Regions from separate parts of the Labrys sp. 22185 genome, predicted to be linked through region 2. Evidence: predicted binding sites of a transcription regulator. Region 2 holds the regulator's gene; each other region holds the start of a gene.
What was found. Region 2 encodes PhoB, which activates phosphate uptake and scavenging genes when phosphate is short. Its sites were predicted from a motif close to TGTCATNNANCTGTCAT; they were not measured.
Positions count from the first base shown of each region.

Region 1 (4,294 bases), on a different contig from region 2:
CTCGACTATTTCGTCGGCGATGCCGAACCGCGCCTGCTGGTCTGCGCACCGGAAAAGGCGGGCGAACTCGGCGAGATCGGCACCCGGCTCGGTGCCGCCGTCGCGACGTTGGGAAGCCATGACGACGGGTCGCTCGCCGAGGCGGCGAAAGGCGCACCGGAAAGTTTCGACGACGTCGCGCGCGGCGAGGACGACCTGGCGGCGCTGCTCTACACGTCCGGCACCACGGGGCGCTCCAAGGGCGCGATGTTGACGCATGGAAACTTGGCGTCCAACGCCGTCACCCTGGCCGACTATTGGCGTTTCAGCCAGGCCGACGTGCTGCTGCACGCTTTGCCGATCTTTCATACGCATGGCCTGTTCGTGGCCATCAACACCATCTTGATGGCGGGCTCCTCGCTGATCTTCCTGCCGCGCTTCGATGCGGCGGAAGTGCTGCACCACCTGCCCAAGGCCACCTCCATGATGGGCGTGCCGACCTTCTATGTGCGCCTCCTGCAGCAGGAGGGCCTCACGCCCGAGGCGACCGCCCATATGCGGCTGTTCGTGTCGGGATCGGCTCCCTTGCTGTCGGAGACTCATGAGCAATGGAGAGCGCGTACGGGCCATGCCATTCTCGAGCGTTACGGCATGACCGAAACCAATATGATCACCTCCAACCCCTATGACGGCGCGCGCGTGGCCGGCGCCGTCGGCATGCCCCTGCCGGGTATCTCCCTGCGCATCGTGAAGCCCGAGACGGGCGAGCCTCTGCCGCAGGGCGAGATCGGCATGATCGAGGTGAAGGGCCCCAACGTGTTCAAGGGCTATTGGCGCATGCCGGAAAAGACCAGGTCCGAGTTTCGGCCGGATGGTTTCTTCATCACCGGCGATCTCGGCAAGATCGACGCCGATGGTTATGTCCATATCGTCGGGCGCGGCAAGGACCTGGTGATTACAGGTGGCTACAACGTCTATCCCAAGGAAGTGGAGACGGAGATCGACGGCATTCCCGGCGTGTTCGAAAGCGCCGTCATCGGCGTGCCGCATGCCGATTTCGGCGAGGGGGTGACGGCAGTCGTGGTGCGCAAGCCCGGCGCCACGGTGGAGGAGCGGACGATCCTCCAGACCCTGGAGGGGCGCCTTGCCAAGTTCAAGCAGCCCAAGCGCGTGCTCTTCGTCGACGAGTTGCCGCGTAACACCATGGGCAAGGTCCAGAAGAACGTGCTGCAGACGACCTACAAGGATCTTTACGTGCGGGGATGAGTATGGTGGCCTTCTCCCCCTGCGGGTATCGTCAACTCTCTTGAGTTGACTAGAGGTCCCGGCAGGGGAATGAGGGGAGAAGCATGACCTTCCAAGACATGCGCCAACACCCCTCATCCGCCCCCACGTTCTTTACTTGAACGCGTGGTCCTTATGGGACCACGCTACGGCACCTTCTCCCGCAAGGGGAGAAGGTTTTCGGCCTCAACCCAGCTTCGGCTCGAGCTGCGTCGACCACAATGCCGCATCGGCGGCGTCGCGCAGGGTGACGGTCATCACCCGCGTGTCGGCGGCGATGGCGACATGGCCGAAGAATTGCAGGCCGGCCGCGGGCGACAGGTTCTGCTGGCCGCCTTCCGGTGCCTTCACATATTTGAGCTCGGGCCCGAAGGTCATGTCGAGGTCGTTGGGGCCGAACGTGCCCGAGTGGAGCGGACCGGAGACGAATTCCCAGAAGGGGTCGAAATCCTGGAAGGCCGCCTTGTCCGGGTTGTAGTAATGGGCGGCGGTGTAGTGGACGTCCGCCGTCAGCCATACCGTGTTCTTGACGCCGGCCGCCCTGATGAAGCGCAGGAGATCGGCGAATTCGAGCTCGCGGCCGAGCGGCTTGCCATTGTCGTTGTTCGAGACGGCCTCGAAGCCCTTCTTCTGGTCGGCCTTGTCCCACACCACCAGAGCCAGCGGCATGTCGGCGGCGATCACCTTCCAGGTCGCCTTGGAATTGGCGAGCTCACGCTTGAGCCAGGCAAGCTGCTCGGCGCCGAGGAAGGCCTCTTCCCCGCCTTCGGTGGTCTGCAGATTGGCGCCGTTCGGGCCGCGATAGGTACGCATGTCGAGCATGAAGACGTCGAGCAGCGGGCCGTATGGGATCTTGCGATAGACCCGGCGCGGTTCGGCCAGCGTGGTGGCGATCGGCATATATTCGTGGAAGGCCTGTGCGGCGCGCGCCGCCAGGGCCGCAATCGACTTTTCCTTGTAGCGATCGTCGCTGAGCAGGTCCTTGGAGGACGACCAGTTGTTGGTCACCTCATGGTCGTCCCACTGGGTGATGACCGGAACCTGCTGGTAGAGAGCGCGGAAGTTCTTGTCCACGAGGTTGTATTTGTACTGTCCGCGATATTCGTCGAGGGTCTCGGCGACCTTGGACTTTTCCGGCGTGACGATGTTCTTCCAGATGGTGCCGTCCGGCAGCTTCACCTCGGGCTTGATCACGCCGTCAGCATAGATGTTGTCGCCCGAATGGATGAAGAAATCCGGATTGTGCTTGAGCATGGCCGAATAGATCTTCATGCCGCCGCGGTCGGCATCGATGCCCCAGCCCTGGCCGGCCGTGTCGCCGGACCAGACGAAGGAGACGTCACGCAGTCCTGCCGGGGCCGAACGCAGGTGCCCAGTGACCACTTCGCTCTCGACGCTGGTATGGGCGAGATCCTGGAAGCGCACGCGGTAGAAGATCTCCTGATCGGCCGGTAAGCCTTCGGCCAGGACCTTCACGGTGTAGTCGGTCTCGGGCGAGGCGGTCACCGTCGGCAGCCGGTTCACCGTCTTGAAGCTCTCGGTCGTCGACCATTCGAAGATCGCATTGGCCGGGCGGTCCGTGCGCGACCACAGCACCGCCCTGTCGCCGGCGACGTCACCCGACTGCAGGCCGGCCGTAACTTCGGGGCGGTCGGCGGCGCGGGACAGGCCCGGCATGGCGAACGTGCCCGTGGCCCCGAGCAGGCCGGTTGCGGCTGTTGCGGTAAGGAAGCGGCGGCGGGACAGAGGTCTTTCGATGAAGCGCATGGCGACTCTCCAGCTTGAAATGCGCTCCTTCTTGGCCATCGACATGACAGTGGCATGTCAAATGGTTGGAGGAATTATAAAGAGGGTTGTCGGCATCGAACGTTCCCACGCTTTCACCAGACGGATTCATGAGTCAGGCGGCCGGTGATGTGGCATAGGAAAGGTCGGCATTCGTCCAGTGAATCGGGGAATCGATGGTTGCTTCGAGCTGTTTCGGCGTTTGGCACAAGACCGTTAGAGCGACCCTGCTAGCCGGTATGATGCTGGCCATCGGTTTGCCGGGGAAGCCGGCCGTCGCCGGGCCTGCGACAGATGGCGGCGCCAGGGAGATCACCGACGCCTTGGGCCGCAATCTCGGCAAGGTCTGGATCGACAAGGGCGTCATCAGCGTGAAGCCCGATGGCGAGGGCTACGATCTCGCACTCGACATCGGTAGTGCCAAGCTCGGCCTGCCCGGCGATGGGATGACATTCAGCCTGAAGCCTTTCACCCTCCGGCTCACGCCGAAGGGAGAGCGACGCTTTGCCTTCGAACTTCCCAAATCCACACTCGAGCTGACTTACAGGAACCCAGCCTTGTTTTTCAGCGAAGAAGGATCGCGTCGCTTGGTGAACTGTTTCGGCGAAGGCCTGCTCGATCTGGATGCCTTCCTGGTTTCGGAGGGCAATCTTCAATGCGAAAGCAGCACCGCCTCCAACTCCGTCGGTGTCTTTGGAGGGGAGGGCAAGACAGGGCTCATCAGTCTCAAGTTGGCCGGCACGGCGTTGGCGGACGGAAACATCGATGGCCGGATATCCTATGAGGTATCGAGTTTTGTCGAAACCTTCGGCGCCAGGATTGGCGATGCCTTGCCGACGTCGCTGCCGAAACCGGAGATGACCACCAAAGTCGACGGAATTCGTCACGATTTTTCCGTTTCGGGCCTGAGGAAGGCTGGATTGACGACAGCCTTTGCTTTTCTATCCGATCGGTTTCTCCGCGGGCCTGGCACTGCAACGCGCGCGGAGATTGAGGCGCTCGCCAAGGGCGTCATGCCGCTTTGGAGCAATGCCTCGCTGAAGTCGCACTATGAGAATCTGCGTTGGGGCACGCCTCGTGGGCCGATCAAGTTCGCCGTCATCGACGCAGCCATGAAGAATGAGGGCCTGGTCGAGCATACCGACCTGGATGGGACCTTAAATGTTTCCGGCATGCAGGTACCCGGAACCGTGCTACCCAGTTGGGCCGCCATCTTGGTGCCGGAGAAGATCACGCTCGATACCAG
Region 1 is NZ_JBQEPH010000005.1:334,146-338,439, forward strand. Features, by position in the region: gene ACTJKX_RS13405 (malonate--CoA ligase) at 1-1,245, shown strand, start outside; gene ACTJKX_RS13410 (alkaline phosphatase D family protein) at 1,450-3,030, opposite strand; gene ACTJKX_RS13415 (hypothetical protein) at 3,372-4,294, shown strand, end outside.
Region 1: ACTJKX_RS13410 (alkaline phosphatase D family protein) is a predicted target of PhoB. The motif match lies at 3,074-3,090, and genes of this name have one in related genera.

Region 2 (4,294 bases):
CCGCCTTGTGGAACGAGGTCAAGGACCGCCTGCACGCTTCGGCCCTCGGCATGTCCGGCGGCCAGCAGCAGCGCCTGTGCATCGCCCGCACCATCGCGGTGAAGCCCGAAGTCGTCCTGCTGGACGAGCCGACCTCCGCGCTCGATCCGATCTCGACCGCCAAGATCGAGGAATTGATCGACGAATTGAAGCGGGACTTCACCATCGTGATCGTCACGCACAATATGCAGCAGGCGGCGCGCTGCGCGGATGTGACGGCCTTCTTCTATCTGGGCGACCTCATCGAAGTCGGCCAGACCAACAAGATGTTCACCACCCCGAACGACAGCCGTACGCAGGATTACATCACCGGCCGCTTCGGCTGATCCCTCGGCCAGCGTCGAATTCATTTGGAGGCGGCATGTCCGACCATATCGTTACATCCTTCGACCAGGAACTGCGCGAGCTGCGCAACATGATCGCCGAAATGGGTGGCTATGCCGAGAAGAGCGTAGCCGACAGCGTCGAAGCCCTGCTCAAGCGCGACACCCAGCGCGCCAAAGCGGTGATCGATCTCGACGCCGCGATCGACAAGTTGCAGCGCCAGGTCGAGGACCGAGCCATCCTGATCATCGCCAAGCGCCAGCCGTTGGCCCTCGACCTGCGCGAGATCGTCTCGGCCCTGCGGGTGGCCAACGACCTCGAGCGGATCGGCGACCTCGGCAAGAATGTCGCCAAGCGCGTGGTGGCCATCCACAGTCACGCCCAGCCGGCCCAGCTCTTCGGCGGTTTCGACCACATGGCCGACCTGGTACTCGAGCAGCTCAAGCAGGTGCTCGACGCCTTCGCCCAGCGCAATGTCGAGGAAGCCCTCTCGGTCTGGCGCTCGGACGGCGAGATCGATGCGATGTATACCTCGCTGTTCCGCGAATTGCTGACCTACATGATGGAAGATCCGCGCAATATCGGCTTCTGCACCCATCTGCTGTTCTGCGCCAAGAACATCGAGCGCATCGGTGACCACGCCACCAACATCGCCGAGACGGTCCACTATCTCGTGACCGGTGAATCGCCGGCCGGAGAGCGGCCCAAGGCGGACAACAGCACCGATCTCGTCGACCTTCCTGTGCCGGCTAAATAACAAGGGATAGGCCATGCCTCCCAAGGTTCTGATCGTCGAGGACGAAGAAGCGCTGACCCTGCTGCTGCGCTACAATCTCGAAGCCGAAGGCTATGAGGTGGATAGCGTCGCACGCGGAGACGACGCCGAGATCCGCCTGCGCGAAAGCGTGCCGGACCTGGTTCTGCTCGACTGGATGTTGCCGGGCCTGTCCGGCATCGAATTGTGCCGGCGTATTCGCATGCGGCCGGAAACCGAGCGCCTGCCGGTGATCATGCTCACGGCGCGCGGCGAGGAAACCGAACGCGTGCGGGGCCTGGCCACCGGTGCCGACGACTATGTCGTCAAGCCCTTCTCCGTGCCCGAGCTCTCGGCCCGCGTGCGTGCCCTGCTGCGCCGGGCCAAGCCCGATCACGTCGCCTCCCTGCTCAAGGCCGGCGACATCTCCCTCGACCGCGAGACCAAGCGCGTCCATCGCGGCAATCGCGAGATCCGCCTCGGCCCGACCGAGTTCCGCCTGCTCGAATTCCTGATGCAGGCACCGGGACGCGTCTTCGCGCGCGAGCAGTTGCTCGACAGCGTCTGGGGCCGCGACGTCTATATCGACGAGCGCACGGTCGACGTGCATGTCGGCCGCCTGCGCAAGGCGATGAACCGCACGCGCGAGATCGATCCGATCCGCACCGTGCGCGGTGCCGGCTATTCCTTCGACGAGACCTTCGCCAAGCAATCCTGAGGGCGTTTCGTGGGCATTGCCCGCTCGCTCCGCTTCGCCAAGGCTGCGTTGCGCCCTCACCTCGTTCCTACGGGGAGAGGGTGAGGGGCTGCGCGACGTAGAGAGCAAGAGTGGGCGACGATATCCGCCCTCCTCCCTCGCCGCGCAGTCACGCCGCCAAATCCGCCAGGCGTGCCTGCAGATAGTGGCGGATGGCCGGATCGCTCTCCAGGCCGATCGCCCGCAAATAGGCATTGCAGGCCTCCTCCGGTCTGGCGGCCCGCACCAGCAAGTCCGCACGCGCGGCCCAATAGGGCTGGTAATCGACGATGCGTCCGTCACCGGCGACCTCGTCAAGTGCAGCCAGACCAGCCTGCGGCCCCATGAGGCGGGCGAGCGCCACGGCCCGGTTGATGGCGGCCACTGGAGAAGCTGTCAGCAGAACCAGGGCTTCATACAATATGACGATCGCGGCCCAGTCCGTCGTCGCGCAGATGCGTCGATGGGCATGGGCCGATTGCAGCGCGGCTTCCAGCTGATAGCGGCCGATCTGGCGGACCTGGCCGGCCCGGGCAAGCAAGGCTTCGGCCTCCTCGATCAGCCCCGCATCCCAGAGCGCGGTGTCCTGCTGCTCCAGCGGAATATAATCGCCATCCTGGCCGCGGCGCGCCGCCCGCCGCGCTTCGGCGTGCAGCATCAGGGCCAGCAGCCCCAGCACTTCAGGCTCGCCGGGCAGGAGCGAGGCGAGCAGCCGGCCGAGCCAGATACCCTCCGTCGACAGATTGCGCTCGCGGGCATGAGCCCCTTCCGGATCGGCCCAGCCTTCGGCATAGACGGCATAAACGGCCTCCAGCACCGCGTCGAGACGGCCGGGCAACTCGTCGGGCTCCGGGATGCGGAAGGGGATGCCGGCTTGCTTGATCTTGGCCTTGGCCCGCACCAGTCTCTGGCTCATCGCCACGGGCGAGACCAGGAAGGCGCTGGCGATCGCGCCGGCATCGAACCCCAATATCACCTGCAGGATCAGGGGCGCACGCACGGTGGCATCGAGGGAGGGATGGGCGCAGGCGAACATCAGGCGCAGGCGCTCATCGGGCACGGCATGCCGCTCGCCCTGCTCCGAGGCGAGGGCCTCGACATGGCGGCCGACCTCGTCCGCCTTTTCGCCGCGCAGCCTGGCGCGGCGGGCCGCATCGATCTGGCGGCGCCGGGCCGCGGTCAGCAGCCAGGCTTCGGGATTGGCGGGCACGCCGCCCGCCGGCCAATGTTCCATGGCCGCAGCAAAGGCGTCGGCCAGGGCATCCTCGGCCCCCGCAATGTCGCCCGAGCGCGCCGCGAGAAGAGCGACGAGCCGGCCATAGCTGCGTCGCGCCACGATTTCGGCAAGCTCGGCTGCGGGGGCTGAAGACACCGGCTCGGGCCGTTCGCTCAATAGTCCTTCGGGTCCCATATCGGCCGGACCTCGATGGTCCCGATGGCGGCGCTCGGGCAGCGCGCCGCCCAGCCGATCGCGGCATCCAGGTCCGGCACGTCGATGATATAGAAGCCGCCGAGCTGCTCGCGCGTGTCGGCGAAGGGCCCGTTGAGCACCTGGGTCTTGCCGTCGGCGATGCGCACGGTGGTGGCCGAAGCCGTTGGGCGCAGGCGGCTCCAGGGGCCGAGGGCACCGGCCGACTGGAGCGCCTGCGTATAGGCCTGATAGGCTGCCAGGATCTGCTGCTTGTTGGCGGGATCCGCCTTCAGCATGGCTTCTTCGCTGCTGTAGATCAGAATTGCGAACTGCATGGGTTCCTCCTGTCTCCGCCGGCGCATGATGCGCCGGCATGACAATGACGCGCCATCCCGTTCGCTTTCGACAGCGACAGGAAAATTATGCGCTCGCCTTGGTGAGCTGCTCGATCTCGGCCGAACCAAGATTGAGCTCGGTCGCCTTGATCAGGTCGGAGAGCTGCTCGACGCTGGTGGCGCTGGCGATCGGAGCGACGATACCGGGCCTTGCAATCAGCCAGGCAATGGCGACTTGGGCGGGCGTGGCGTTCTTGGCCTCGGCCACCGCGTCCAGGGCGGCGAGGATGCGCAGGCCACGCTCGTTGAGGTAGGTGCCCATGTCGCCGCCACGCGCATTGCTCTTGGCGAAATCGGCTTCGCTGCGATATTTGCCGGACAGGAAGCCCTTGGCCAGTGAGAAATAGCTGGTCACGCCAATCTCGTTCTTGAGACAGAAAGCCTCGAGCTCGCGCTCATAACCGGAGCGATCATAGAGATTATATTGCGTCTGCAGGTTCTCGAAACGCGGCCACATCTCCTTGGTGCTGATCGCCAGCGCCTTGAACATGGTATTGGCGCTATGATTGGAATTACCGATCACCCGCACCTTGCCGTCCTTGACCAGCTCGGCATAGATGCCCAGCGTTTCCTCGAGTTCGACCTCCGGATCCTCCCAATGGGAGAGATAGAGGTCGATATAGTCGGTCTGCAGG
Region 2 is NZ_JBQEPH010000009.1:250,384-254,677, forward strand. Features, by position in the region: gene pstB (phosphate ABC transporter ATP-binding protein PstB) at 1-365, shown strand, start outside; gene phoU (phosphate signaling complex protein PhoU) at 401-1,120, shown strand; gene phoB (phosphate regulon transcriptional regulator PhoB) at 1,134-1,835, shown strand; gene ACTJKX_RS19615 (RNA polymerase sigma factor) at 1,984-3,246, opposite strand; gene ACTJKX_RS19620 (YciI family protein) at 3,243-3,599, opposite strand; gene ACTJKX_RS19625 (aldo/keto reductase) at 3,685-4,294, opposite strand, start outside.

Region 3 (4,294 bases), on a different contig from region 2:
CCAGCGAGAAGTTCGGCTGCACCCCGGCGAAGTAGGGATACTGGGCCGAATTCGAGGAGAAATAGGCAAGGTCCGAGGTATAGGCCGCGAACAGCACCAGCGCCCCGAGGCCGGCCGAGCCGATGGCATAACCCTTGGTGACGGCCTTGGTGGTGTTGCCGACGGCGTCGAGCGCATCCGTCGACTTGCGGACTTCCTTGGGCAGGCCGGCCATTTCGGCAATGCCACCGGCATTGTCGGTGACCGGGCCGAAGGCGTCGAGCGCCACCACCATGCCGGCGAGGCCCAGCATGGTCGTCACGGCGATCGCCGTGCCGAACAGGCCGGCAAGCGTGTAGGTGGCGACGATACCGGCGACGATCACGATGGTGGGCAGTGCCGTCGCTTCCAGCGAGACCGCGAGGCCCTGGATGACGTTGGTGCCGTGACCGGTGACGGAAGCCTGCGAGATCTCGCGCACCGGCCGGTAGCCGATGCCCGTATAGTACTCGGTGATCCAGACGATCAGGCCGGTCACCACCAGGCCGACGATGCCGCAGGCGAACAGGGAGGTGCCGGTGACGTCATGGCCGCCAATGGTGCCGATCGAGCCCCAGCCGATCAGGAAATGCGTGGCGACTGCCAGGCCCGCCACCGAAAGCACGGCCGAAGCGATGAAGCCCTTGTAGAGCGCGCCCATGATCGACTGGTTGGCGCCGAGCTTGACGAAGAAGGTGCCGACGATCGAGGTGACGATGCACGCCGCGCCGATACCGAGCGGATAGAGCAGCACGTTGGAGAGCACCGGCGTTCCGGCGAACAGGATCGCCGCGAGCACCATGGTGGCGACCACGGTGACCGCATAGGTCTCGAACAGGTCGGCGGCCATGCCGGCGCAGTCACCGACATTGTCGCCGACATTGTCGGCGATGGTGGCAGGGTTGCGTGGGTCGTCCTCGGGAATGCCGGCCTCGACCTTGCCGACGAGATCACCGCCGACGTCGGCGCCCTTGGTGAAGATGCCGCCGCCCAGACGGGCGAAGATCGAGATCAGCGAGGCGCCGAAGCCCAGAGCCACCAGCGAATCGATGATCTCGCGCGCCTGCTTGGGATCCGCGAAGGAGAGCTGCATCGGGCCGGTCAGCACATAGTAGTAGACGGCGACGCCAAGCAAAGCGAGACCGGCCACCAGCATGCCGGTGACAGCACCGGCCTTGAAGGCGACTTCGAGCCCCTGCCCCAGCGAGTTCATCGCAGCCTGTGCCGTGCGGACATTGGCTCTCACCGACATGTTCATGCCGATGAAGCCGGCAAGACCCGAAAGCACTGCGCCGATCAGAAAGCCGATGGCGCTCGGGATCGAGAGGAAATAAGCGACCAGCGCGAAGATGATGATGCCGACGCCGGAAATGGTGACGTATTGGCGCCTGAGGTAAGCCTGTGCGCCTTCACGCACGAAACCGGCGATTTCCTGCATCCGGGCGTTGCCGGCGGGCTGCGCCATCACCGACTGGAATGCCCAGATTCCGTAAACGAGGGAAAGCGCCCCGCACGCAATAATGACCCACAGAGAAAGCATGGACTAAATGTTCCTTGTTCTTTACTCGCACAAGCCACTGAACAAATCGCACGAACGAACGACCCCTGCCCTTCGTATCGAAGGTCAGGATATTGCAGGTGCGGCGAATCCTCCCACCGGAGCCGTCTGATTGTCCGGATTGCCGCGATGCTGCCAAAATCATACGGGCAGCGCAACCGACGCCGTGCGTTCGCGGCAAGTTCTTTCGAAGATCCTCTTGGTGCGTCACCCGCCGGAAAACTGTCACGCCTCTGTCATCGGCTCTTGCCAAGGAAGTCCACGCTGAAGCGTTTCGCAATTCGGCCATATTGCTGAAAATTGCGAAGACACGTCGAAACAACAATGACCGGGAGCAAAGACGCGTTTTCGCTGAGGCGCGTCTGTGTTCTGGCCACCGAGCGAGATTTCCATGCGCCTTCTTCGCACCATCCTTCTCACCACCCTCCCGGTTCTGCCGACGCTGGCAATGGCCGAGCCCCTTGCCATCAAGGAGCCCTTCGTTTCTTCCGCCCCGGGCGAAGAGAAGATCGATTTCGCCGGCGGCAGCTTCGTCAATCATGGCCTGGTCGGCGTCGGCCGGCTGAGTGCCGACCTCAAGGACGAAAAGGGCGATACGCTCGGCTCCTTCTCCTCCATGGCGATCGATCCCAAGAGCTGGAGCAAGACCGCCACCGGCTATAAGGGCCAGCTCCGCTCCCTGCCGGACCGCGGCTACAACAATCCCGACAAGGGCCTGTTCTTTGACTATCAGGGCCGCGTCCTCGCCTTCGACTTCGCCTTCACGCCCTATTCCGGCCCTGCCCTGCCTACCGCCGTCACCTCGCAGTCGCAGATCGAACTGAAGCCGCTCGACGGCAAGGGCGTCTTCCTCACCGGCCTCGACGGCAAGCCGACGACGGGGGCCGATCCCGCCGACAACACCGTCGAAATGAACGGCTATACCCTGCCCGTACCGCCGGCCGGAGCGCTTGGCGCCGGCTCCCTCTCCTTCGACGCCGAGTCGATCGCCTATCGTTCCGATGGCAGCTTCTATGTCGGCGATGAATATGCTGCCGCCGTCTATCTGTTCGGACCGGACGGCAAGCTGAAGGGCCTCATCCCGCCCGGCCCGGCCCTGGTTCCCACCAAGAAGGGCAAGATCAACTTCACCTCGATGGAAGCGCCCGACACCGGCCGGCGCAACAATCAGGGCCTGGAAGCGATCTCGCTGACGCCGGATGGCAAGACCCTCTACGCCGTGCTGCAAAGCGGTGCGCTGCAGGACAGCTCGGCCGGCAAGAACCAGGCGAACCGTGCCACCACGCGGATCTACGTCTATGACGTCGCCTCGGACCCGCTGCCCAAGACCCCCAAGGCCGTCTACTCGATCGAACTGCCGGTCTATTCCAAGAAAGGCGACGGCAAGATCGACAGCACGGCCGCACAAAGCGAGATGGTGGCGCTCGACGACCACCGCTTCCTTCTGCTCGCCCGCGACGGCGCCGGCCATGGCTGCGACTGCAAGAATCCGGAGATGTTCAAGGCCATCCTGGTGGTCGACACCAGCGGCGCCACCAATCTGGCCGGCACGGACTATGAAACCGGCACCAAGCCGATCGCGCCCGCCAAGGACGACCGCAATGTTCTCGATCCCGCCATTACCCCTGCCCGCTCCCAGGTGCTGGTCAACCTGTTGAACGCCACCCAGCTCGGCAAGTTCGGCCTCAACATCGACAATGCCAAGTCCAACGATCTCACCCTGTCGGAAAAATGGGAAGCCATGACGCTGGTGCCCGCCCTCGACCCGGCTGCGCCGAACGATGCCTTCCTGTTCGTCGGCAACGACAACGACTTCCTCACCAGGAAAGGCGTGATGAAGGGTCAGAGCTACGACGCCGGCCTCACCAACGACACGCTGGTGCTGGCCTATCGCCTGACCCTGCCGGAAGATCTGGCCAAGGCCTTGGCAGGGAAATAAGGGCATCGATGAGAGTGGGGGTAGTTGCCCTCACCCCCGACCCCTCTCCGAACCTGGGAGAGGGGAGCATCGGCGTCGCGGTTGATAACGGTCGGGCGAAGCGCACGACAACAAGGCGGAACACAACGCCTGCGGCTCCCTCTCCCGAATCGGGAGGGGGACAGCCCCTCAAAAATGACTGAAACTGCCTCGGGCGAACTGGACGTCGTTGCCCTCACTGTCGAACCATCTCGGAACATGATGACCCGATGTCACCACGCCGATCGGGCTGACTGGTACCCCGGAGTTCCGCGCTGCCGCTTCGAAAGCGGCGCGTTGCCCGGAAGGCACGGCGCAGAGGATCTCGTAGTCGTCCCCTCCCGTTAGGGCCGTTTCCAGCAACGTCGCGTCAAGCTTGCAGGCTGCCTGCGCGGCTGGCGAAAGCGGCACGGCATCGCGTTCGACATCGGCCGACGCACCGGAAGCCCTCAGCAGCTTGGCGAGATCGCCGACGAGGCCATCGGAAATATCCATCGAGGCCGAGGCGTGGGCGAGCACCGCCGGCGCCAGCGCTGTGCGCGGCTGTGGCAGGAGGTAGCGCCTGGCCAGGTGATCGCGCTCCACCTCTGCAAGCCCGGCCAAGGCAGCCGCGCCGCGACGTGCCAGCAGACCCAGAGCTCCGTCGCCGATGGATCCGCTGACATAGAGGATGTCGCGAGGCTGCGCGCCGTCGCGGCGCGGAATGCGATCGGAGGGCACCAGGCCGAAGGCGTTGACGGCGATCGTCAACGGCCCCGTGG
Region 3 is NZ_JBQEPH010000005.1:271,839-276,132, reverse strand. Features, by position in the region: gene ACTJKX_RS13105 (sodium-translocating pyrophosphatase) at 1-1,558, opposite strand, end outside; gene ACTJKX_RS13100 (esterase-like activity of phytase family protein) at 1,968-3,515, shown strand; gene thiL (thiamine-phosphate kinase) at 3,684-4,294, opposite strand, start outside.
Region 3: ACTJKX_RS13100 (esterase-like activity of phytase family protein) is a predicted target of PhoB. The motif match lies at 1,800-1,816, and genes of this name have one in related genera.